DNA from 2 places in the Ruegeria sp. CG11 genome. Region 2 is predicted to be linked to the other one. Evidence: riboswitches for the same ligand, from Rfam matches in the RefSeq annotation. Region 2 holds a riboswitch; the other holds the start of a gene.
The links. Region 2 has a riboswitch for thiamine pyrophosphate ahead of thiB (thiamine ABC transporter substrate binding subunit). Riboswitches for the same ligand answer to the same signal wherever they lie in the genome.
Positions count from the first base shown of each region.

Region 1: linked by a shared signal. The riboswitch ahead of thiD (bifunctional hydroxymethylpyrimidine kinase/phosphomethylpyrimidine kinase) and the one ahead of thiB (thiamine ABC transporter substrate binding subunit) in region 2 are both predicted to bind thiamine pyrophosphate.

Region 1 is NZ_JBQFRE010000004.1:236,890-249,167, reverse strand. It holds gene dnaK (molecular chaperone DnaK) at 1-1,432, shown strand, start outside; gene dnaJ (molecular chaperone DnaJ) at 1,507-2,658, shown strand; TPP riboswitch at 2,791-2,897, shown strand; gene thiD (bifunctional hydroxymethylpyrimidine kinase/phosphomethylpyrimidine kinase) at 2,943-3,746, shown strand; gene ACR0KW_RS12550 (FAD-dependent oxidoreductase) at 3,743-4,720, shown strand; gene thiS (sulfur carrier protein ThiS) at 4,704-4,898, shown strand; gene ACR0KW_RS12540 (thiazole synthase) at 4,901-5,665, shown strand; gene ACR0KW_RS12535 (thiamine phosphate synthase) at 5,662-6,258, shown strand; gene ACR0KW_RS12530 (ThiF family adenylyltransferase) at 6,255-7,217, shown strand; gene ACR0KW_RS12525 (ABC transporter substrate-binding protein) at 7,238-8,173, shown strand; gene tenA (thiaminase II) at 8,170-8,844, shown strand; gene ACR0KW_RS12515 (ABC transporter ATP-binding protein) at 8,841-9,569, shown strand; gene ACR0KW_RS12510 (ABC transporter permease) at 9,566-10,300, shown strand; gene radC (RadC family protein) at 10,336-11,091, shown strand; gene ACR0KW_RS12500 (phosphate ABC transporter substrate-binding/OmpA family protein) at 11,096-12,278, opposite strand, start outside.
Region 2 is NZ_JBQFRE010000016.1:1,641-13,918, reverse strand. It holds gene ACR0KW_RS20120 (ABC transporter permease) at 1-951, shown strand, start outside; gene ACR0KW_RS20115 (ABC transporter permease) at 955-2,115, shown strand; gene ACR0KW_RS20110 (ABC transporter ATP-binding protein) at 2,117-3,127, shown strand; gene ACR0KW_RS20105 (ABC transporter ATP-binding protein) at 3,124-4,227, shown strand; gene ACR0KW_RS20100 (LysR family transcriptional regulator) at 4,231-5,121, opposite strand; gene ACR0KW_RS20095 (proton-conducting transporter transmembrane domain-containing protein) at 5,226-6,776, shown strand; gene ACR0KW_RS20090 (YbcC family protein) at 6,791-9,193, shown strand; TPP riboswitch at 9,259-9,364, shown strand; gene thiB (thiamine ABC transporter substrate binding subunit) at 9,397-10,377, shown strand; gene ACR0KW_RS20080 (ABC transporter permease family protein) at 10,353-11,900, shown strand; gene ACR0KW_RS20075 (thiamine ABC transporter ATP-binding protein) at 11,887-12,278, shown strand, end outside.

The DNA of each region.
Region 1 (12,278 bases), on a different contig from region 2:
CGGTCTGGAAGTGCTGCGAATCATCAACGAACCGACAGCCGCCGCTCTGGCCTATGGTCTGGACAAGGAAGAAACCCAAACCATCGCGGTTTATGACCTTGGTGGTGGTACCTTCGACGTGACCATTCTGGAAATCGACGACGGCCTGTTCGAGGTCAAATCGACCAACGGTGACACCTTCCTGGGTGGTGAAGACTTTGACATGCGCATCGTCAACTACCTGGCGGATGAGTTCAAAAAAGAACACGGTGTCGACCTGAGCCAGGACAAGATGGCCCTACAGCGTCTGAAGGAAGCTGCTGAAAAAGCCAAGATCGAACTGTCCTCGACCTCGCAGACCGAAATCAACCAGCCGTTCATCTCAATGGGTTCGAACGGTCAGCCGCTGCACATGGTCATGAAACTGACCCGTGCCAAGCTGGAATCACTGGTTGGTGACCTGATCAAGAAGTCGATGAAGCCTTGCGCCGCTGCTCTGAAAGACGCCGGTCTGTCGGCTGCTGACGTGGACGAAGTTGTTCTGGTCGGTGGTATGACCCGGATGCCGAAAGTGATCGAAGAGGTCACCAAGTTCTTCGGTAAAGAGCCGCACAAGGGTGTGAACCCGGACGAAGTGGTTGCCATGGGTGCCGCCATTCAGGCCGGTGTTCTGCAGGGCGATGTCAAAGACGTGGTTCTGCTGGACGTGACCCCGCTGTCGCTGGGTATCGAAACCCTGGGTGGCGTGTTCACCCGCCTGATCGACCGCAACACCACGATCCCGACCAAGAAGTCCCAAGTCTTCTCGACCGCCGAGGACAACCAGAACGCCGTGACCATCCGCGTGTTCCAGGGTGAGCGTGAAATGGCTGCGGACAACAAGATCCTAGGTCAGTTCAACCTTGAAGATATCCCGCCCGCACCGCGCGGTATGCCTCAGATCGAGGTGACCTTCGACATCGACGCCAACGGCATTGTCTCGGTTTCGGCCAAGGACAAAGGCACCGGAAAAGAGCAGAAGATCACCATTCAGGCCTCGGGCGGTCTGTCGGACGACGATATCGAAAAGATGGTCAAAGACGCCGAAGAGAACGCGGAAGCCGACAAGGAACGCCGCGAGCTGGTCGACGCCAAGAACCAGGCGGAAAGCCTCATCCACTCGACCGAGAAGTCGATGGAAGAACATGCCGACAAGGTTGACCCGACCACCATCGAAGCCATCGAGCTGGCGATTGCCGCGCTGAAAGACGAGCTGGAAACCGAAAATGCCGACAAGATCAAGTCCGGCATCCAGAACGTCACCGAAGCGGCCATGAAGCTGGGTGAGGCCATCTACAAGGCGCAAGCCGAAGAGGCCGAGGATGAGCCCGCAGCGGCAGATACCGCTCCGGCCGGTGACGACGACATCGTCGATGCCGAGTTCGAAGATCTGGACGACGACAAGCGTAACTAACGGGTAACCGGGCCAATGCGGGCCGGTCCGGTTGCCGGGCCGGCCCGATTACGTTGAGGCAGAAGGAAACACTGATGTCAAAACGCGACTACTATGATGTGCTCGGCGTAGCTAAGGGCGCATCGGCGGACGAGATCAAGAAGGGCTTTCGTAAGAAGGCCAAGGAATTGCATCCTGACCGCAACAAGGACAACCCGGATGCCGAGGCCCAGTTCAAGGAAGCGAACGAAGCCTATGACGTTTTGAAGGACGCCGACCGCAAGGCTGCCTACGATCGTTTTGGTCATGCCGCTTTTGAAAACGGCATGGGTGGCGGTGGCCGTCCGGGCGGCGGTTTTGGTCAGGGCGATTTTTCCAGCGCGTTCTCGGATGTGTTCGACGATCTGTTCGGCGATTTCATGGGCGGCCAGCGTGGTGGTGCCGGTGGCGGCCGTCGCGCCGCGCGCGGGTCGGACCTGCGTTACAACCTGCGTGTGTCGCTGGAAGAGGCGTTTTCGGGTCTGCAGAAAACCATCAGCGTTCCCGCTGCCGTGGCCTGTTCGGCCTGTGACGGCTCGGGTGCCGAAGGTGGCGTGGAGCCGACCACCTGTCCGACTTGCTCAGGCATGGGCAAGGTTCGCGCGCAGCAGGGTTTCTTTACCGTTGAACGGACCTGCCCCACCTGTTCGGGTCTGGGTCAAATCATCAAGAACCCCTGTAAATCCTGCGGTGGTGCAGGCCGCGTGGAAAAAGAACGCGCTCTGTCCGTGAACATCCCCGCCGGCGTCGAAACCGGAACCCGCATCCGTCTGGCGGGTGAGGGTGAGGCCGGGATGCGCGGTGGCCCTCCGGGTGATCTCTATATCTTTGTCGAAGTGTCGGATCACAGGCTGTTCGAACGTGACAGCGTGAACCTTTATTGCCGCGTGCCCGTCAGCATGGCCAAAGCGGCGCTGGGTGGCTCGATCGAAGTGCCGACCATCGACGGTGGCCGCGGCCGTGTGCAGATTCCGGCCGGCAGCCAATCAGGCCGTCAAATGCGCCTGCGCGGCAAGGGGATGCCTGCCCTGCGTGGTGGTGGCGTTGGGGACATGTTCATCGAACTGGCCGTGGAAACTCCGGTCAACCTGACCAGTCGCCAGAAAGAACTGCTGAAAGAGTTCGATGATTTGGGTGAAGATAACCACCCGGAATCAAAAAGCTTTTTCTCATCCGTTAAGTCCTTCTGGGACGGGATGAAAGGCTAAAGCCTTATTACCAAAAGAAGCTAAGATTGAGCCGGCCCCCAGATGCCGGCTTTTTCATTCTATAAGTCCAGTTTGACCATCGACTACGCCAAAATTGGCCCTTGATTCCCCTGCCAACCCCTGAGATTGTCCGCCCAACCGTTGGGGTGCCCCGATCAAGGGGCTGAGAGGCGTGAATGCGCTAACCCATCGAACCTGATCCGGGCAATACCGGCGTAGGGAACGGTCGTATACACTACAGACGTTTTCCATGCTGCGTTGCCCATTGATGATGGAGCAACGATATGACGCATATTGCCCTGACTATTGCGGGCTCGGACAGCGGCGGTGGGGCCGGGATACAGGCGGATCTCAAGGCGATGTCCGCTTTGGGTGTATATGGCGCCAGTGTGATCACGGCGGTGACGGCGCAGAATACCCGGGCCGTGACAGCGGTGCATGGGATACCGCTGGATGTGGTTTCCGCCCAGATCGAGGCGGTACTGACCGATCTGGATGTTGGCGCGATCAAGATCGGGATGTTGGCGGCCCCGGAGATTATTCAGGCGGTCGCGGATGCCATTGCCGGGTTCGATGGCCCGATTGTGCTGGACCCGGTGATGATTGCCAAATCCGGTGATGCGTTGCTGGCGCAGGATGCAGTGCTGACTTTACGCGACATCCTTCTGCCTCGCGCCACCGTATTGACCCCTAACCTGCCGGAAGCAGCCTGTTTGCTAGGAGCTACCGAAGCTGAAACCCCCGACCAAATGATCGCGCAGGGGCTTGCCTTGTGCGGGTTGGGCGCAGGTTCGGTTTTGATGAAAGGGGGTCATGGCCGTGGGACTGTCTGCCATGATCTGCTGGTTGATGCCTCTGGTCTGGTGGCTGAGTTCACCGCCCCCCGACGCGAGACGCGGAACACGCATGGCACCGGGTGCACTTTGTCGTCCGCTATTGCGGCGGGGCTGGCGCAGGGGCTTGGCCTCAACGACGCTGTCGCACAGGCGCATGACTACCTGCAGGGGGCAATTGTTCAGGCGGACGGTTTGATGATCGGGCAGGGGCACGGACCGGTGCATCACTTCCACCGGGTTTGGCCCGCGTGACGGTCTGGTCGGTCATAGGGTCCGGCGTGGCCGGTTTGGCCGTCGCCAGCGAACTTGTTTCGCGCGGTGCCAAGGTTCAGGTGTTCGATCCCGCCGGCCCTCCGGGTCCGCATGGGTGTTCCTGGTGGGCGGGCGGTATGCTGGCCCCATGGTGTGAGTATGAAAACGCCGAGGAACCGGTGTTGCGCTTGGGTCAAATTGCGCTGGACTGGTGGGCAGCGCGCACTCGGGTAGAACGGCGAGGCACGCTGGTTGTGGCCAACCCGCGCGACCTGCCCGATCTGCGCCGGTTTGCCCGGCGGACCGAAGGGTATTGCGAGGTCGAACAGTCCAATTTAGCCGAATTAGAGCCTGATTTTCATGGGTTCACCAAGGGTCTCCATTTCACGAATGAAGCCCATCTGGATCCACGCCAAGCTTTGCGGGACCTTCATAAGCAATTGGTGGACCAAGGCGTAGACTTCCATCGCAAACTCGCCCCATCGCGGCTTGAAAACGCAATCGACTGTCGCGGATTGCACGCCCGCGAGGTGCTGCACGATTTGCGCGGCGTTAAGGGTGAAATGTTGGTGATCCGTTGCCCGGACGTGACCCTGACCCGGCCCGTGCGTCTACTGCATCCAAGGATGCCGCTCTACATCGTTCCGCGCGGGGACGGCATCTACATGCTGGGCGCGACGATGATCGAAAGCGAAGACAGCAGCCGCATCACCGCGCGCTCGATGCTGGAACTGCTCAGCGCAGCCTATGCGCTGAACCCCGCGTTCGGAGAGGCCGAAGTGCTTGAGATTGGCGTCGATCTGCGCCCGGCCTTTCCCGACAACCTGCCGCGTATTCGGCGACTGGGGCACACGATCTATGCCAATGGCCTCTATCGCCACGGCTATCTGCTGGCCCCGGCGCTGGCGCAGGGCGTGGCGGATCTGGCGCTGGACAAAAAACAATCGGAGATGGTCGATGAAGATCGTGCTTAATGGTGAACCGCGCGAAGTACGCGCCCAAACCCTCTCGGACCTGTTGGTCGAATGCGGATTCTCAGGACGGGTAGCGACGGCCGTGAACGAGGATTTCGTGCCTTCGGGTTTGCGCATTGCCCACACATTGGCCGACGGCGACCGGATCGAAGTTGTCGCGCCGATGCAGGGGGGCTGAAGATGAAGACTTTCTACGGCACCTCTCTGCCCAATCCGCTGATGCTGGGCACGGCGCAATATCCCAGCCCTGCGATCCTGGAACAGGCGTTTCGGGACAGCGGTGCGGGGGTGGCCACCGTGTCGCTTCGGCGTGAATCTGGTGCGGGGCAGACATTCTGGCAGATGATCCGCGAGTTGGGCGTGATGGTCCTGCCGAACACAGCCGGTTGTCACACGGTCAAAGAGGCCGTGACCACCGCCCACATGGCGCGTGAGGTGTTCGATACAAGCTGGATCAAGCTGGAACTGATCGGCCACACCGACAGCCTGCAGCCGGACGTGTTTCAGCTGGTCGAGGCCGCGCGCATCCTGACCGAGGACGGGTTTCAGGTGTTTCCTTACACCACGGACGACCTGATCGTGGGCGAACGTCTGCTGGCGGCGGGGTGTGAGGTATTGATGCCCTGGGGCGCCCCAATTGGATCGGGGCGCGGACTGAACAACGCATATGCTCTACGCGCGATGCGGGCCGAATTCCCGGATGTACCGTTGGTGATTGACGCGGGCATTGGGCTGCCCAGCCACGCGGCGCAGGCGATGGAGTTGGGGTATGACGCGGTTCTGCTGAACACCGCCGTGGCCCGGGCAGGCGACCCCGCCGCCATGGCCCGCGCGATGATGTTGGCGATTGAAGCTGGACAACTGGCCCATCAGGCTGACCCGATTGAGGCACGCGATATGGCAGAGGCGTCCACCCCGGTGATCGGAAAGGCGTTCCTGTCATGACCCTCGACCGGTTCTACCCGATCTTCGATCACTCGGACTGGCTGCGCCGAATGCTGCCTTTGGGTGTGAAACTTGTGCAGTTGCGGATCAAGGATCAGCCCGATGCGGTGGTGCGCGAACAGATTGCCCTGTCGCGTGGCCTCTGCCGCCAGCATGGCGCGGTTCTGGTCGTCAACGACTATTGGCAGGCTGCGATTGAGGCGGGGTGCGACTGGATTCACCTCGGGCAGGAGGACCTGGACGAGGCCGACTTGCACGCCATCCGCAAGGCGGGGCTGAAACTGGGGGTCTCGACTCACGATGACGATGAATTGGAACGGGTTCTGGCGATGGACCCGGACTATGTGGCGCTGGGGCCGGTCTATCCGACGATCCTGAAAAAGATGAAGTGGCATCAGCAGGGCTTGCCCCGGGTCACCGAATGGAAGGCGCGGGTGGGGGATATCCCTCTGGTCGGCATTGGCGGGATGAGTGTTGAACGCGCGCCGGGCGTGTTGCAGGCGGGGGCTGATATCGTCTCGGCCGTCACCGACATCACACTGAACACCAATCCAGAGGCCCGCGTGTGCGAATGGATCGAGGTCACGCGATGAACCGTTATACCCGCCAGATGATCCTGCCCGAGGTGGGTGCAGAGGGGCAGGCCCGCTTGTCCGCCGCGAAGGTTCTGGTGGTGGGCGCGGGCGGGCTGGCCGCTCCGGCGCTGCCGCTGTTGGCCGGGGCTGGGGTGGGGCAGTTGACGATCATGGACCGCGATCATGTTGCCCTGTCGAACCTGCATCGGCAGACGTTTTTTACTGAGGCAGATTGTGGGCGCCCAAAGGCGGAGGTCGCGGCGGATCGTTGCCGGGGCTTAAATAGTGATGTCAGGGTTTTCGCAAATAAACAGGCTCTAACAAACGAAAATACGGCTGAGTTTGTCGAACAGGCAGACTTGGTCCTAGATTGTGCCGACAGCTACGCGGCCAGCTATACCCTGTCGGACACCTGTTTCGAATTGGGTAAGCCGCTGATTTCAGCATCCGTGCTGGGGATGTCGGGCTACGTCGGCGGCTTTTGCGGCAGCGCGCCCTCCCTGCGGGCGGTGTTCCCGGACGCACCTGACAGCGGCGCTAGCTGCGCAACCGCTGGGGTGTTGGGTCCGGTCGTTGGAATGATCGGAGCGATGCAGGCGCAGATGGCGCTGAACCTGATCCTCGGCCTTCAGCCCTCACCTCTGGGACAGATTGTACAGGTCGATGCACGCACCTTCCGCAGCACCACCTTCCGTTTTGACGGTGCTCAGGAACCTGAACGGTACTTCCCCTTCGTGTCGGTCAATCAACTGACCGAGGACGATCTGATCATCGAGTTGCGCAGCGTGGATGAGGCACCCGGTTCCATTCATCCCAATGCCCGGCGCGTATCAACGGACACGCTCAATATGGAGCCTAACAAGGGAAAAAGGCTGGCGCTTTGCTGCGCCACCGGCCTGCGCGCTTGGCGGGCCGCGGAAGAACTGCAACCGGATTGGCCGGGCGAGATCGTCCTTGTCGCGGCCTCAACCTCGTGAGTGAAAAGGAAACGCGAGACATGAAGAAACTGATCACAGCCATTGCCCTGCTGGCCGCCGCGCCCGCCTGGGCCGAGGACAAGATGACCGTCCTGTTGGACTGGTTCATCAACCCCGACCATGGCCCCATCATCGTGGCGCAGGAAAACGGTTACTTCGCCGATGAGGGGCTTGAGGTGGAAATCATCCCGCCCGCCGACCCCTCGGCCCCGCCGCGCCTGGTGGCCGCCGGTCAGGCGGATCTGGCAGTTTCCTACCAACCGCAACTTCACCTGCAGATTCACGAGGGCCTGCCGCTGAAACGTGTCGGCACGCTGGTTGCCACCCCGTTGAACTGCCTGCTGGTGCTTGAAGATGGCCCAATCGAAACGCTGGCTGACCTCAAGGACAAGAAGGTCGGCTTCTCGGTCGCCGGTGTGGAAGAGGCGGTTCTGTCCGCGATGCTGAACACTCATGACGTGGCGCTGGACGATATCGAGATGATCAACGTGAACTTCTCACTTTCGCCGTCGCTGATGTCCGGTCAGGTGGATGCGGTGATCGGGGCCTTCCGCAACTTTGAACTGAACCAGATGGATATCGAAGGCGTCGCAGGCCGCTGTTTCTATATCGAGGAAGAAGGCGTGCCGCCTTATGATGAGCTAATCTATGTGGCTAACCCCGAAACGATGGATGCCGACAAGGTCGCGCGTTTTCTGGCCGCGACCGAAAAAGCGACCCAGTTCATCGTGAACAACCCGGAAAAGAGCTGGGAGATTTTTGCCGCCACCTCGCCAGAATTGCAGGATGAGCTGAACGCCCGCGCCTGGGTCGACACGCTGCCTCGCTTTGCTCTGCGCCCCGCGGGTTTTGACGCGGGTCGCTATGCTCGGTTCGAGGCGTTCCTGAAAGACAGCGGCATGATCGACAGCATCAACCCGGTCAACGACATCACCATCGACGTGACCGTGCAATGAGCGGATACGGCAAAGCGTTCACACTGATGCGTGATGCGGTGCAGGGGCCGTGGCGGGATTATACCCGCCACGCCTTTGTCGAAGGGATGAAGGACGGCACCCTGCCGCGTGAGGCGTTTCTGCACTATTTGCGGCAGGACTATGTGTTCCTGATCCACTTCTCGCGCGCTTGGGCGTTGGCGGTGGTGAAGTCCGAAACCCATTCCGAGATGCTGACTGCGGTTGCGACCGTCAACGCACTGGTGGCTGAAGAAATGCAGCTGCATATCGGTATCTGCGAGGCCGAAGGCATCTCGGGCGAAGAGCTGCTCGCGACCAAGGAGCGGGCCGAAAATCTGGCCTATACCCGCTTTGTACTCGAGGCCGGGTATAGCGGCGATTTGATGGACTTGCTGGCCGCGTTGGCGCCCTGTGTGATGGGGTATGGTGAGATCGGTGCTCGGCTGGTGTCCGAGGCCACTTCGGACACCTATCGCGAATGGATCAACACCTATGCCAGCCCGGATTATCAGGGGGCGTGTCAGGCGGTCGGGGAATTGCTTGACAAGGCTCTAACACGGCGTATTGGTGCGGATTTCGAGGTGTCGCCGCGTTGGCAGCGCCTGTGTCGGACGTTTCGAACCGCGACTGAGCTTGAGGTCGGTTTCTGGCAAATGGGCCTGACCCCGTGACCCCGGCACCCGACCTGACCATAAGCGGATCGGCCAGCATCAACGGCACAACGCTGTTTGCGCCGTTGTCCCTGACGCTTGGCGCGAGGCAATGGACCTGCCTGCTGGGCGGGTCGGGTGTCGGAAAAACCACGGTTCTGCGCTTGATTGCAGGGCTGGATACCGGAGCTGACTTTGACGGTCAGATTTCCGCCAGCGATGGTCAACCGGTGACCGAACGCGTCGCTTATATGGCGCAGGACGATCTGTTGCTGCCTTGGGCGACCGTGGCGCAGAATGTCTCGCTGGGTGCGCGTCTGCGGGGTGAAAAGCCGGACCTCGCGCGCCGCGACCGTCTGATCGAACGGATGCGCTTGCAGGATCATCTGACCAAGAAACCCGGCGAATTGTCCGGCGGTCAGCGGCAGCGCGTGGCCTTGGCCCGCACGCTGATGGAGGATCGTCCCATTGTGTTGCTGGACGAGCCGTTCTCGGCGCTCGACGCCCGCAGCCGCGCGGATATGCAGGATTTGGCAGCCGAAGCGTTGCAAGGCCGGACCGTTCTGCTGGTTACTCATGACCCGGCTGAGGCCGCTCGGCTGGGCCAGTCCATCGTGGTGATGACCCAACATGGCCTGACCCCATGCCAGCCCCCAGTCGCGCCCGCGCCGCGCAAGGTCGATGACCTTGGTTCGTTGGAGACCCAAGGCGCGCTGCTGCGGCTGCTGCGAGAGGAGGCAGCGTGAAATACCTCTCGGCCTTCGCCGCGACTCTTTTCGCATTGGCGGTCTGGCAGGCGATTGTCTCTCTGACCGGCCTTCCGAAATTCATCCTGCCCGGACCCGCCTTGGTGGCGGAGACATGGTGGCAAAACCGCTGGCTGATTGCCGAACACACGTGGATCACCGCGGTCGAAGTGGTGGTCGGGTTGGCCTGTGGCACGATTCTGGGAGTTGTCACCGCGCTGCAACTGGCCAATTCGCGTACCGCGAGAGTTCTGGTGCAGCCGATGCTGGTCTTCACGCAGGCGCTGCCGGTCTTTGCGTTGGCCCCGCTGCTGACCCTGTGGCTGGGCTACGGGCTGTGGTCCAAGGTCGCGATGGCGGTGCTGATCATCTATTTCCCGATCACCTCATCCTTTTTCGACGGGTTAATGCGGACGCCTGCGGGGTATCTCGATCTGGCGCGCACCATGCAGGCCAGCCCGCGCGCGGTGTTGTGGCATATCCGGATACCGGCGGCTTTGCCCTCGCTGGCGTCCGGGATGCGCTTGGCGGCGGTCTATGCGCCGATCGGGGCGGTGATCGGCGAATGGGTGGGTTCATCCAAGGGGTTGGGATATCTGATGCTACTGGCCAATGGCCGCGCCAAGACCGATCTGATGTTTGCGGCGATGCTGACGCTGGGGGTGTTTTCGATCCTGCTGCATATGCTTGTCCGCCGCGCCACTTCCCGCATGGCGGGCGAGGCGCGTTAACCTTTCAGAAACCGATTCTGCGCCAGTCTGAGGGCATGACCCAGGACGCCTTTGCCGAAGCCCCGATGCTATTTGAAACGGACGAAGCGCCCGCGCAGCCGCTGCCGTCTGGTCGATTGCCCTCCTATATCAAAGACCACCGTAAGCGGCTGCGCGAAAGGTTCATGTCCGGCGGCTCGGCTGCGATACCAGATTATGAGCTGTTGGAACTGGTCTTGTTCCGCTCCATCCCCCGGCAGGACGTCAAACCGCTGGCGCGGGCGCTGATGGATACGTTCGGCGATTTCAACCGGGTGCTGACCGCGCCCGAGGAACGGCTGCGCCAGATCAAGGGTGTTGGCGATACGGTGATCACCGATCTGAAAATCCTTGAGGCCTGCGCCCACCGCATGGCCCGCGCGCGGGTGATGCAGCGGCATGTGATCTCGGGCTGGGACGCGCTGCTGGACTATTGCCACACCACCATGGCCCACCGTGAAACCGAGCAGTTCCGGGTGTTCTATCTGGATCGCAAGAACGTGCTGATCGCGGATGAGGAACAGGCCAAGGGCACCGTCGATCATGTGCCGGTCTATCCGCGTGAGGTGGCGAAACGGGCGCTGGAACTGAATGCCTCGGCGCTTATTCTGGTGCACAACCATCCGTCGGGTGATCCGACTCCGTCACAGTCTGATATCGACATGACCAACCGGATTCAGGATGCCTGTCTGGCGCTGGGCCTGACGCTGCACGATCACCTGATCATCGGCAAATCGAATGAGCTGAGCTTTCGGTCGGAAGGGTATCTGTAGCGGGTTACCTAACCCAGACCTCGACCCTGCGATTGACCTTGCGGCCCCAATCGGTGTCGTCGCAGGCCATCGGCATAGCCTCGCCGAACCCGTCTACTTCGAGCTCGATACTGTCGGGGATCGCGGTTTCCACCGCTGCCAGCACCGCGTTGCGCACTGTTTTTGCCCGCAGTAGCGCAATCCGCGCGTTGGCTGCTGCGTCACCGTCGCCGTCGCTGAAACCGACAAAGACCAGTTTGCGCGCATCCAGCGTACCGGATTCAAGCTGTTGGGCCAGGTTTTGGATGTTCGACCTAGACTGCGCGTCGGGTCGTGAGGAACCGGCCTCGAACCGGAAAGACAGCGAGAGCCGAGACAAAGGCCGCAACGTGGTGACCATGCGCTGCAGCTCTTCCAGCCCGACCTCAGCTCCGCCCGAGGCAACAGCATTGGCAAACCGGTTTCCTTGCAGCTCGATCGGCATCCTCTCGGGCGCCTGATCGACAAAACCTGCGTCGCGGATTGCCATCTGGGCGTCAGCGCTTTGGGTATAGGCCAGAAACTGACGGGCGACGCGGGGCAGGCGTTGCTGGGGCAGATACAGGAACATGGGTGAGGTCAGAGGGTAATCCTCGGTCTTGATCGTTTGCCTTGTGGCCATCAGCGCATGACCGCATCCCCCGGCCAGCGGCAGGGCGCGCGCCGTTTCGACCTCGGCCTCGCTGGCTATTCCGATGGCAAAGGGATCATCGGCCACGGCACGCACCAGATCGCTGCCACGCGCGTGTCGGAGGACGGCCTCGGAGAGCGCCACTTTGGCAGGGTCAAGCAACCGATCCTCGACCCCTTGCGCCAGTCCCGACCCGGTTTCGGGCAGGTGCAGCGCAATTGGCGCGTTCGGTCCGCCCAAAGCGGACCAGTTGTCGATCTCACCGGACAGTACCAGCGCCAGATCGGACAGGGAAACAAACGGCACCGGGTTGTCTGGGGCAACGATGGGGACCAGCGCATCCAGCGCCACAACCCGCGAGCGGCGCGCCTGGGTCAGGTCGCCCAGACCCGCAGCCTCGGCGGCCTCTTGTTCCGACGGGCGGATTTCGCGCAGAGCCATCACAATATCGGCTTGTCCCGCGATTAGATCGGAAAAGCCGCCGCCAGTATTGCCAACGTCGAAATAGAACCGCCCAAGCGGGGCATCGCGCCCGGTC
Region 2 (12,278 bases):
ACCATGGCAATGGTGTCGGTGATGGTCTTTCTGATCATGGAACTGCCGCCCGGCGACTATGCCGACCGGTATGCCTTTCGCAAATATTCCGGCACCGGGGTGAATGTCACTGAGGCGGATATCGAGGCGATCCGGCGCGATCTGGGTTTGGATAAGCCCATGGTGCTGCGCTATTTCGACTGGATCGGAGGCATCGTCCTGCGCTGGGATTTCGGGCAGGCCTTTGCCTTTGAAACATCCGTAACCAAAGTGATCGGCGACAAGGTCTGGCTGACGGCCGGTATCCTGTTCGCCACCCTCCTGCTGACCTACATCGTATCGATCCCCATCGGCATTTTTGCTGCGGTACGGCGTGGGTCAGCAGTCGATTACGGGCTGACGGTATTTTCCTACCTTGGGTTGGCGCTGCCGAACTTTCTGCTGGCGCTGGTGATGCTGTATTTTGCCAACCGCTGGTTCGGGGCCGATATCGGCGGGTTGTTTTCGGCCCAGTACCGCGACGCGCCATGGTCGGCGGCCAAGGTCTGGGACATGATGAAACACCTGTGGCTGCCTGCGGTGGTGCTGGCCTGGTCGGCGGTGGCCTATCAGATTCAGACCGTGCGGGCGACGATGTCGGATGAGCTGAACAAGCTTTCGGTCACCGCTGCCCGTGCACGCGGTGTTCCGGAAACCAAGCTGCTGATCAAATATCCTGCGCGTCTGGCGATCAACCCGGTTGTCTCGACCATCGGCTTTGACGTGAACCGTATATTCTCGGAACTGCCGATCGTGGCCGTGGTGCTGGGCCTGACCGAACTGGGTGAGCTGCTGCTGAAGGCATACCTGGATCTCGATATGAACGTGGCGGGTGCGATCCTGCTGATGCTGACCTTTGCCATCGTGTTCATGAACTTCTTCTCGGACCTTTTGCTGGCGTGGCTGGACCCGCGCATCAAACTGGGGGCCTGAACCATGACTGACGCAACCCATCAGATAGACGATCTGTCGGCCGCCGAAGAAAAAGAACGCGAACGCCAGCTGAAATACTACTCGGCCTCGCAATGGACCCTGATCTGGTGGCGGTTTCGCCGTCACCGGGCGGCGATGATTGCCGCGTCCTTGCTGGGGCTGATGGCGCTGGCCGGTATCTTTGCCGAATTTGTCGCCCCCTATGGTCCGGTGAGCCGCGACACAAAATATATCGAGGGTGCGCCGCAGATGCCGCGCTTCTGCGATGCGGCCGGCTGTTCGATAGTGCCCTTCATCAACGGCACCAAAACCGAACGCGACCCGGTGACCCTGCGCGCGATTTCAGTGCCAGACCCCGACGTGCGCCACTACATCAAGTTCCTCGTCAAAGGTGAGCGGGTCAAACTGCTGGGCTTCATCCCGATTGACCGCCACCTTGTCGGCCTCAGCCCCGATGCGGATCAGAAGATCCATTTCTGGGGCACCGACGATCTGGGCCGCGATGTGTTCAGCCGGACAATCTATGCCACCCGGACCTCGCTGTCGATCGGAGTGATCGGGGTGCTGATCTCGTTCGTGCTGGCGCTGATCATCGGCGGGGTTGCGGGCTATTTCGGCGGCCTCATCGACAACGTGATCCAGCGCGTGACCGAGGTGATCCGCGTCGTTCCCATCATTCCGCTTTATATGGGGCTGGCCGCTGCCATGCCCAAGGAATGGTCGACCACGCAGGTCTACTTCGCGATGACGCTGATCCTTGGCCTGTTCGGCTGGCCGACATTGGCACGGCGTATCCGATCCCAATTGCTGTCGATCCGGAATGAGGATTACGTGGTTGCCGCACGACTGGCAGGTGCCCGCCCGGGTCGGATCATTGCGCAGCATATGCTGCCCAGCTTTACCAGCTTTATCATCGTCGATCTGGTGATCAGCTTCCCCTATATGATCCTGTCGGAAACGGCGCTGTCCTTTGTTGGGCTTGGCCTGCGTCCGCCCTCAGTCTCGTGGGGGGTTCTGCTGCAGCAGGCGCAGTCGGTGCGGGCTATCGAACAGACCCCGTGGCTGTTCATCCCTGCCGTGTTCGTGGTTGTGGCCGTGCTGGCGTTCACCGTGATCGGCGACGGGTTGCGCGATGCCGCTGACCCCTATTCGGAGGCACACTGACATGTCCACAATGCTCAGCGTCGAAAACCTGTCGATTTCCTTCCGCACGGATGAGGGCGTGATCACGCCGGTGCAAGGCGTCACTTTCGCGGTCGAGGCAGGCCGCACCTTGGGTCTGGTCGGCGAGTCCGGTTCGGGCAAGTCGATCTCAACCAAAGCCCTGATGCAGCTGCTGCCCGGTACCGCGATGCTGGGGGAAAACACCCGGATGACCTATACCGACAAAAGCGGCAAGGACATCACTCTGGGGCACCTCAAGCATGGCAGCAAGGAGCTGCGCCGCATTCGCGGTGGTGAGATCGGCATGATCTTTCAGGAGCCGATGGCCAGCTTCTCGCCCGTCTACACGATCGGCAACCAGATGATGGAAGCCATCATGCTGCACCGGGGCCTCAAAAAACGCGAGGCGCGGGAGTTCGCGGTTGAGATGCTGGACAAGGTCGGTATCTCGAACACGGCGGCCCGGATCGACCAGTATCCGCATGAGCTGTCGGGCGGGATGCGCCAGCGTGCCATGATCGCGTTGACCTTGTCCGCCGGTCCTGCGCTGTTGATCGCGGATGAGCCGACAACCGCACTGGACGTGACCATCCAGGCGCAGGTGCTGGACCTAATGCGCGACCTGCAACGCGAACTGGGCATGGGCATGATCTTCATCACCCATGATCTGGGTGTGATCGCGCAGATCGCCGACGATGTGGCGGTGATGTATCTGGGCACCATCGTGGAACGTGGCCCGGCGCGCGAGGTCATTCGCAAACCGCAGCACCCCTATACGCAAGGCCTGCTGGACGCGATCCCCAGCGTCGAGCATCTGCATGACCGTTTGAAACCGGTGCCGGGGGACATTCCCAGCCCGACGAACCGGCCTTCGGGCTGCCCGTTCCACACCCGATGCGCGCAGGCCATCGCCGGTATCTGTGACGCGCAGGAACCCGTTGAAACCACTCCGCTGCCCGGCCGCTCTGTGCGTTGCTGGCTGCACAGCGACAAAGATCGGAGCGCGGCATGACCCCCAAAAGCGACACGCTGATCGAAGTCAAGGACCTGTCCGTCCACTTCCCGATCAAGACCCGCAAGCTGTTCAAAACCGAAGTGCAGATGCTGCGCGCCGTCGATGGTGTCAGTTTCGACATCAAACGCGGTGAGACCGTTGGCTTGGTGGGTGAGTCCGGTTCGGGCAAAACCACCGTGGGCCGGGCCATTCTGCGCGCGATTGATCCGACCGATGGCGAGGTGATCTTTCACCGCAAGAAAAAGGGTGACATCGATCTGGCCCACGCGTCGGAATCCGAGCTGCGCAAGGTCCGATCGAAAATGAACATGGCCTTCAGCGAAGGCGGCGGCGGTATCAAGGTGCACACGTTGGCCGGAGACTTGCTGCGCGCGTTCCGGCCCGAGATGAGCCTGGTGTTTCAGGACCCGTATTCCTCGCTCAACCCCCGCATGACCGTGCGCGATATCATTGCCGAGCCGTTGGTCGCCGCGGGCAAGATCAAGGATCGCGAAAAGATCGACGCTCGCGTGCGCGAGATCGCGGCGCGCTGTAAGCTGAATTTGGAGCATTTGCGGCGCTTTCCGCACGCGTTCTCAGGCGGTCAGCGCCAGCGCATTTGTATTGCGCGGGCGCTGGTCTCGAAGCCCAAGTTTGTGGTGTGTGACGAGAGCGTTTCAGCCTTGGATGTATCGATTCAGGCCGAGATCGTGAACCTGCTGAAAGACCTGCAGGACGAGATGGGCGTGTCCTTCCTGTTCATCGCCCACGACCTGAGCGTCGTGGCGCAGATGTCGCATCGGGTTGCAGTGCTTTATGTCGGGAAATTCGTCGAATACGCCCCGACGGAAAAACTGTTTTTCGCGCCGAAGCACCCCTATACCCACGCACTGCTGAGCGCGATCCCCACCGCCGATCCGGATGCAAGCTATGATCCGATCCGGCTGCAGGGAGAAATCCCCAACCCGCTGGCCGCCCCGTCCGGCTGCCGATTCCACACCCGCTGCCCCTTTGCCAAGGAGCGCTGCAGCGCCGAGCAGCCCGAATGGCGTGAGATTGAGCCGGAACATTTCGTCGCCTGCCACTACGCGGAAGAGTTCGATTTCTCTCGTTCCTGACGGTCAGGGTAGAAGCATGGGGTCAGGTTCATGTGACAACAGATCCTGAACCAGTGGATTTGGAAAACGGCGGCGCAGGGTGACTGCGTAGAAGGTTTCCTTGATGCGCGGGTGTTCCTGCGCTTCGACCAGCCGGCCCGAGTTCAGCTCATCCGTCACGACGATGGGTGCCACAAGGGCCAGCCCGATATCCTCGCGCGCCAACAGGCGCATCATGGCCATGTCATCGACCTCGGCCGCGATCTGCGGGCGTTCGGACAGGCGGCTGGCCATGGCGTCGAATGCGGTGCGCACGCTGCTGTCGGTGGTGGGCAGGATGAAGGGTTGCGTGTGCAACAGCTCTTTGATCGGTGTTTTCGGGTTCAGCCGGTCGGGCGTGCCGACAATGCTGACGGGCTGTTCGGCGATTTGATGGGTCTCAAACGGGGTCAGGCTGTCATCCGGCGGCGGTCGGTTCATCAGCACCAGATCGAGGTTCAGCGTCTCAAGCCCCTCCATCAACTCGGTCGGGCTGCCGGACCGCAGGATCACCTCAACATCCAGACGCGACAGAATTGGGCGCAGAAACCCGATCTGAAAGTTGCGCGACAGGGTCGCCAAGGCCCCCACACGCAAGGCTTTACGGGTTTGCACCGTCTCGGTCAGCGTGGCGACAAGTTCCTGTCCTGTCGAGAAAATCGCATCCGCATGGTCCAACGCGATACGCCCGGCCTCGGTCAAATAAAGCTGCCGCCCGCGGCGTTCGAACAGGTCGTGGCCCAGCCGTTCTTCCAGTTGCTTGATCTGCACCGACAAAGCCGATTGCGACAGATTCAGACGCTGCGCCGTGCGGGTCAGGTTCCCGTCATGGGCCACGGCCCAGAAATACCGCAGGTGATGATAGTTCAAAGGCATATTGTTCTAATTAATAGAACGAAATTGATAGAACAATGAATTTTTAATGGCACAAAATCTGCCCTAACTGACTGTCCCAAGCCGATGATCCAGGGGAAGTCACCATGTTCTATCTCTATCTCCCACTTCTCAGCCCACTGATTTTGATCGCCGCCGCGATCCATGCCGGGCGTCATCCGGGGCTACGCCCGGGCCGGGTTCCGAAACTGGCCGAAGCCGCGGCCTTTGCGGCTTTTCTGGTTGCCGCAGTTGTGGCGGTGTTGTTGGTCATTAGTGGCCCCGGCACCTCGGCCCTGATCGGGGCGTTCGGCGTGGGTCTTTCGGTTCGGTTGGATGCGGTTAGCGCGGTGATGCTGGTGCTGGTCAGCTTCATCGGCTGGGTCGTTCTGCGGTATTCGGCGACCTACATGGATGGTGAGGCCAGACAAGGCATGTTCACTCAATGGATGGCGTTGACGCTGGCCTCGGTCCTGATCTTGGTGATGTCGGGCAACCTGATCCAGCTTATGCTCGCCTGGACCACCACCAGCCTTGCCCTGCACAAGCTGCTGTTGTTCTATCCCGAACGGGCAACCGCCCAGCGGGCGGCCCGGAAAAAGGCGCTGGTGGCGCGGCTCAGTGAAGGGGCACTGGCGGGAGCCATTGTGATGCTGATCGCGGCAACCGGAACCACCGATATCCACACGGTCCTGACAACGGTACAGGCCAACTGGCTGACCATGACGGCGGCGTTACTGATTGCTGTTGCGGCGGTTCTGGCCTCGGCCCAGTTTCCGGTACACGGCTGGTTGACCGAGGTGATGGAGGCACCGACACCGGTCTCGGCCCTGCTGCACGCGGGGGTGATCAATGCGGGCGGTTTCCTTCTGATCCGCTTTGCCGATGTGATGCTGGCAGCACCCGGAGTGATGGCTCTGCTGGTGATGTTGGGCGGGTTTACCGCGCTGTTCGGCGGCTTGGTGATGCTGACGCAGCCCGCGGTGAAAACTTCGCTGGCCTGGTCCACGATTGCGCAGATGGCGTTCATGGTGATGCAATGCGGTTTGGCGCTGTTTCCGCTGGCCCTGCTGCATATCGTGGCGCATTCGCTTTACAAGGCCCACGCTTTTCTCAGTTCGGGAGAGGCCGTCAAAAATGTGGCCGCCATTCACCGCCCCGGTCCGATCGCGGTGCCCAGTGCCAGCAACGTTCTACGGGCCTTTGGGACGGCGATCGTGATCTATGCGCTGGTCGGTACGGTGCTGGGTTTTGATGGCAAATCTGTGCAGGCCATTGCGCTTGGCGTCATTCTGATCTTTGGGGTGGCCTACCTGCTGGCGCAGGGCTTTGCCGATGCCGCGCCGCGCCAACTGACACAGCGCACGGTGGTCTACGCGCTGGTGACCTCGGTCAGTTATTTCGCGCTGCAGGTTATTGCACAGCATGTCACCGCCGGAGCCTTGCCCGCCACCCCCGCACCGGGGCCGCTGGAATGGGCGCTGATCGTGCTGGCCCTTCTTAGTTTTGGGTTTGTTGCCGTGGCGCAGGCGACCTTCCCGCTCTGGGCGGCGCACCCGGCTGCTGCGGGCCTGCGGGTGCATCTGTCAAACGGCCTCTATGCCAATGCGATTTTCGACAAGATTCTGGACGGTTGGTCCAGAAAGTCCGCAGCTTGAAAGGAACAGATCTGATGTTTGCAAAGCTCGAAGCTTATCCCGCGCCGCTGCTGGAACTGGTGGCCGAAGCAAAATCCGCCGCCTATGCGATCCCGCCCTTGTTCCCTCTGTCCTCGAATGTTGCGGTGAACCCGTTTCTGGGTCAGGCCGATGAGCCGTTGGCCGTGACCTCGGCCCGGCTGGCGCGAGTTGCGGGTACGCGGATCACGCCGGATCGGGCGCATTGGGCGGCAAAGCTGAGTGCTGGTGAGATGACCGAGGCGGATATTCTGGACGCCCTATCTGCGATTGAGGGTCCGTTCAATGCCCCAAGCCTTGAGGACGTTTTGGCTGCGCTGAAATCAGAGGCCCGGCAACCGCAAGCCCTGCCCACCGTAGCCGAGCTTGCGGCCGAGGTCTCGGGCACGGACTGGCCCGGCCTGATCGAGGATCGGATAGGCATCTGGGCCGCCAGCCATTTCGACCAGGGACAGGCGCTGTGGCAACAGGCTCGGACGGGTGGCGCCTTCAGCGCCTGGCGCGAGTTTGCGTCTCGCGACCTGACGCCGGAAATTCACGGCCTGACCGGGTTCGGCGCGTTTGTTGCGGGTACCAACCGGTCGCATTGGCGCGCGATTGGCCGGTCTTCAGAACGGTTGGGCCTCAGCACAGAGGCGGCGGCAACCGCCTATCACCGCTGGCTGACGACCCTGGGCGGTTGGGCGCAATACGCGCGCTATCTGCTATGGGACGCCGACCTGAAAGGCGAACAGGACAATACCGTGACCGAGCTGCTGGCCGTGCGCATGGTATTCGATGAGGCGCTGTTGGCGCTTTACGAAGATCAGATCGGTGAACGCTGGGCTGAGGTTGTGGCTGCGCATGAGGCACCGCTGACGCCAACCGCCGATTTCGTGATCGATGCTGTCCTGCAAGAGGCCGCCGAACGGGCACAGCAACGCGCGCTGGCCGAAAGGCTGCTGCCCGGCACCGCGCGTCAGGCCGACGGTCGGGCGCAGGTGCAGGCGGCGTTCTGCATCGACGTCCGGTCCGAGGTGTTCCGCCGCGCGCTCGAGGCGCAGGATACTGGGATCGAAACGTTTGGCTTTGCGGGGTTCTTTGGCCTTGCCAGTGCACACAAAGCGGCGGGGTCAGATGTCACCGAGGTCCATGGGCCGGTGTTGTTGCAACCCTCTGTGTGCTCTCAGGCCAAAGAATCTGCGGGCAAGGACCTGACCCGTCGCTATTCGGCGCGGGCCAAACGGGCCTGGGGCCGGTTCAAACTGGCGGCGGTTTCTTCCTTTGCATTTGTTGAGGCGACCGGGCCCTTGTACGCCGGAAAACTGATGCGCGACGCATTGGGGATTGCCGGAAAACGCAAAATCGACCCCACGCCGCAACTGGACCCGAATATCGATCTGGAGGCCCGCGTTGGCATGGCCAAGGCGGTGCTGACGGCAATGTCTCTGACCGACGATTTCGCCCGGATCGTACTGCTGGTTGGTCACGGGGCCGAGGTGACCAACAACCCGCATGAAAGCGCACTGCATTGTGGCGCGTGCGGCGGTCATGCAGGCGATGTGAACGCGCGGCTTCTGGCCGGATTGCTGAACGATGCGCAGGTGCGCTTGGGGCTGGAGGGGCAGGGGATCGCCATCCCTGCCGACACGCAGTTCGTGGCTGCAATGCACTCAACCACCACCGACCGGGTCAGCCTGTATGAGCAGGATTTTCCGCCGGGAAACCAGTCCGACGATCTTGCGCAGGTGAAGAACTGGCTGGATGCGGCCGGGCAGTTGGCCCGGGCCGAACGCGCCGCGCGCCTGCCGCGCGCTAACAAGGCCACGGATATTCAGCGCCGCGCACAGGATTGGGCCGAAACCCGCCCCGAATGGGGACTTGCCGGGTGCCGGGCCTTCATCGCTGCGCCGCGTCACCGGACGGATGGGGCGGATCTGGCGGGGCAGGCCTTTCTGCACAATTACGATTGGAACAAGGATGACGGCTTTGGCGTGCTGGAGCTGATCATGACCGCGCCCGTTGTGGTCGTCAGTTGGATCAGCCTGCAATATTACGGTTCGACCGTTGCACCCGGCCTGTTCGGCGGCGGCAACAAGCTGCTGCATAACGTGGTCGGCGGTATCGGAGTGCTGGAAGGCAACAATGGCGCCCCCCGTCCGGGTTTGCCGTGGCAATCGATCCATGACGGCGAAGGGTATCAGCACGATCCGCTGCGACTGTCTGTGGTCATCGAAGCCCCGCGCGCGGCAATGTCGGAAATCCTGGACCGGCACCCGCAAGTGCGGGCGCTGTTCGACAACGGCTGGCTGCACCTGATCGCTATGGACGACCAGGGCAAGCTGGCCTGGCGCTATACCGGTGACCTGAGCTGGGCCCCGATCAATGCCGCGTCCGATCAGGTCATTGCGGCGGAATGAGCTGAAACCGATCAACGGGCGGCCTGCGAAACGGGTTGTCTTTTGATCGGTTCCCGCCTAGTCAGAGCCTCACCTCGGGGTGCGTGGCGTGGCCGCGCTGAGATGCCTTCGGCGAACCCGTTGAACCTGAACCGGCTAGAACCGGCGGAGGGAAAGGTGACGGTTTCATCCATCCTTGCCCTCTCGCCGCAATGGAGGATGACATGAAACATCTGATGATTGCTGCGGGAATCCTGAGCGCAACTACGGCTATGGCGGCCGATAAACCTCAGTTGACCGTGTATACCTATGACAGCTTTGTCTCGGACTGGGGCCCCGGCCCGCAGGTGAAAGAGGCGTTTGAGGCGGTCTGTGACTGCGAGCTGAACCTTGTCGGCGTCGAGGACGGCGCAGCGTTGTTGTCGCGTATCCGTTTGGAGGGTGAGAACTCGGATGCCGACGTGGTGCTGGGTCTCGACACCAACCTGATTACTGCGGCCAAGGAAACCGGCCTGTTTGCGCCTAGCTCGGTCAGCGCCGAATACACGCTGCCGATCGAATGGACGGATGAGGTGTTCGCGCCCTATGACTGGGGCTATTTCGCCTTTGTTCATAACGCTGATGCGGCAGCGCCCGCGAACTTCCGTGAACTGGCCGAGGGTGACACCAAGATCATCATTCAGGACCCGCGTTCGTCTACCCCGGGTTTGGGGCTGCTCCTGTGGGTACAGGCGGCTTACGGCGATGAGGCAGCGGACATCTGGGCCGGTCTGGCCGACAATATCGTGACCGTGACCAAGGGCTGGTCCGAGGCGTATGGGTTGTTTCTGGAAGGTGAGGCCGACATGGTCCTCAGCTACACCACATCGCCCGCGTATCACCTGATTGCCGAGGAAGACGCCAGCAAAGCGGCGGCTGCCTTTGACGAAGGTCACTATATGCAGGTTGAGGTTGCGGCAAAGCTGGCCGGAACCGATCAGCCGGAGCTGGCGGATCAGTTCCTAGAGTTTATGGTCTCGGATGCGTTCCAGCAGATTATTCCGACCACCAACTGGATGTATCCGGCGGTGACCCCGGCAGCCGGTCTGCCCGAAGGGTTCGACACGCTGATTCAGCCGGAAAAATCCCTGCTGTTTTCTCCGGATGAGGCTGCCACGGTGCGGGATCAGGCGCTTGCGGAATGGCTGAGCGCGCTCAGCCAGTAAGCCCTTGGCCGGGCGTTGGCGCGGCGGCTTTGGTGGCCGCGCTGATTTTGGGGACCCTTGCCGCTGTTGCCCTGCGGGCCGATGCGGCGGGCGGGTTTGGCCCAGCGGATTGGGCCGCCTTGCGGTTTACGCTTGTGCAGGCGGTATTGTCGGCCCTGTTCAGTGCAGCGCTGGCGGTGCCGGTGGCGCGGGCACTGGCCCGGCGGCGGTTTTTTGGGCGGCGCGCGTTGATCGCGCTGTTAGGGGCGCCTTTCATTCTACCGGTCATCGTGGCGATCCTTGGACTATTGCAGGTCTTTGGCCGCGCGGGTTGGATTTCGGACATTCTGGGGTTTTTCGGCCTGCCGCCGATGCGGATCTACGGGTTGCACGGTGTTGTGCTGGCGCATGTGTTCTTCAACCTGCCGCTGGCCACGCGGCTGATCTTGCAGGCTTGGCAAGAAATCCCTGCTGAACGCTTTCGCCTGGCCGCCCAGCTAGGCTGTGACGGGCTGGCGATGTTCCGCCTGATCGAGTTGCCAATGCTGAGGCGCATCCTGCCGGGTGTGCTGGCCGTGATCTTCGCCATCTGTCTGACCAGCTTCGCCGTTGCCCTGACCTTGGGCGGAGGGCCACGCGCGACAACGATAGAATTGGCGATCTATCAGTCGTTTACCTACGATTTCGACCTCGGCCGGGCGGCGTTGCTGTCGGCGCTGCAACTGGCCCTGACTGCGGCGGCTGCACTGGCCGCCCTGAAGTTCTCGCGCGGCGAAGGGTTCGGAGCAGGTCTGGACCGGGCCATCCGCCGCTGGGACGGTGGTGCGCCTGTGTTTGATACGTTTTGGATACTGGCGGCGGCGGCGTTTCTGCTGCTGCCTTTGGCAGCGGTGGTGATTTCGGGGCTCTCGGGGCTGTTCGAGATGCCTTCACTGGTGTTCCGCGCCGCGCTGATCTCGGTTCTGGTGGCAGCGGCCAGCACGGCTGTTCTGTTGATGTTGGCCTTGCCAATGGCCATGGCCGTTGCGACCGGGCGGTATGGGATCGTCGAGCTCAGCGGTATTCTGGGGCTGGCGGCGTCGCCCTTGGTGATCGGCACTGGCCTGTTCATCCTGATCCGTCCTGTGGCCAACCCAACCGCACTGGCGCTGCCAGTCACGGCGCTGGTGAACGCGGCCATGGCGCTGCCGTTTGCCCTGCGCATTCTGGTGCCCGCCGCGCGGGACGTGGTTACGCGCCATGGGCGGCTGGCACTGTCGTTGGACATGGACAAAACGACCTTTTTCACCCGAATTTTGCTGCCCCGAATGCGCCCGCAAATCCGCTTTGCCGCAGGTCTTGCCGCCGCGCTGTCGATGGGCGATCTCGGCGTGATTGCTTTGTTTGCGGACCCTCAGATCGCAACTTTGCCGCTGCAGATTTACCGGCTGATGGGGGCCTATCAGATGCAGGCGGCGGCCGGGGCGGCGCTGCTGCTTTTGGTGCTGTCGATGGGGGCGTTCTGGCTTTTGGATCGCGGAGGGCGATTACATGCTGAAACTTGAAGCTTGCGTCATTGAAAATGGCGGTTTCGCCCTGCAGGCCGACTTTGCCATCGAGACCGGGGCCAGTGTCGCCATCGTCGGCCCGTCAGGGGCGGGCAAGTCGACGCTGCTTGAGGCCATCGCCGGGTTTCGCGACCTCAAACAGGGGCAAATCCTGTGGCAGGGGGAACGCATTTCGAACCTTGCCCCGGGCAAACGCCCGCTGGCGATGCTGTTTCAGGATGGCAACCTGTTCCCACATCTGACGGTGGAACAAAATGTTGCCCTGGGCCTGCGCCCGAACGGACGTCTTTCGGTGGATGAACAGTCGATGGTCCAATCCGCGTTGGACCGTGTTGACCTGTCCGGGTATAGCGAACGAAAACCGGCCCAATTGTC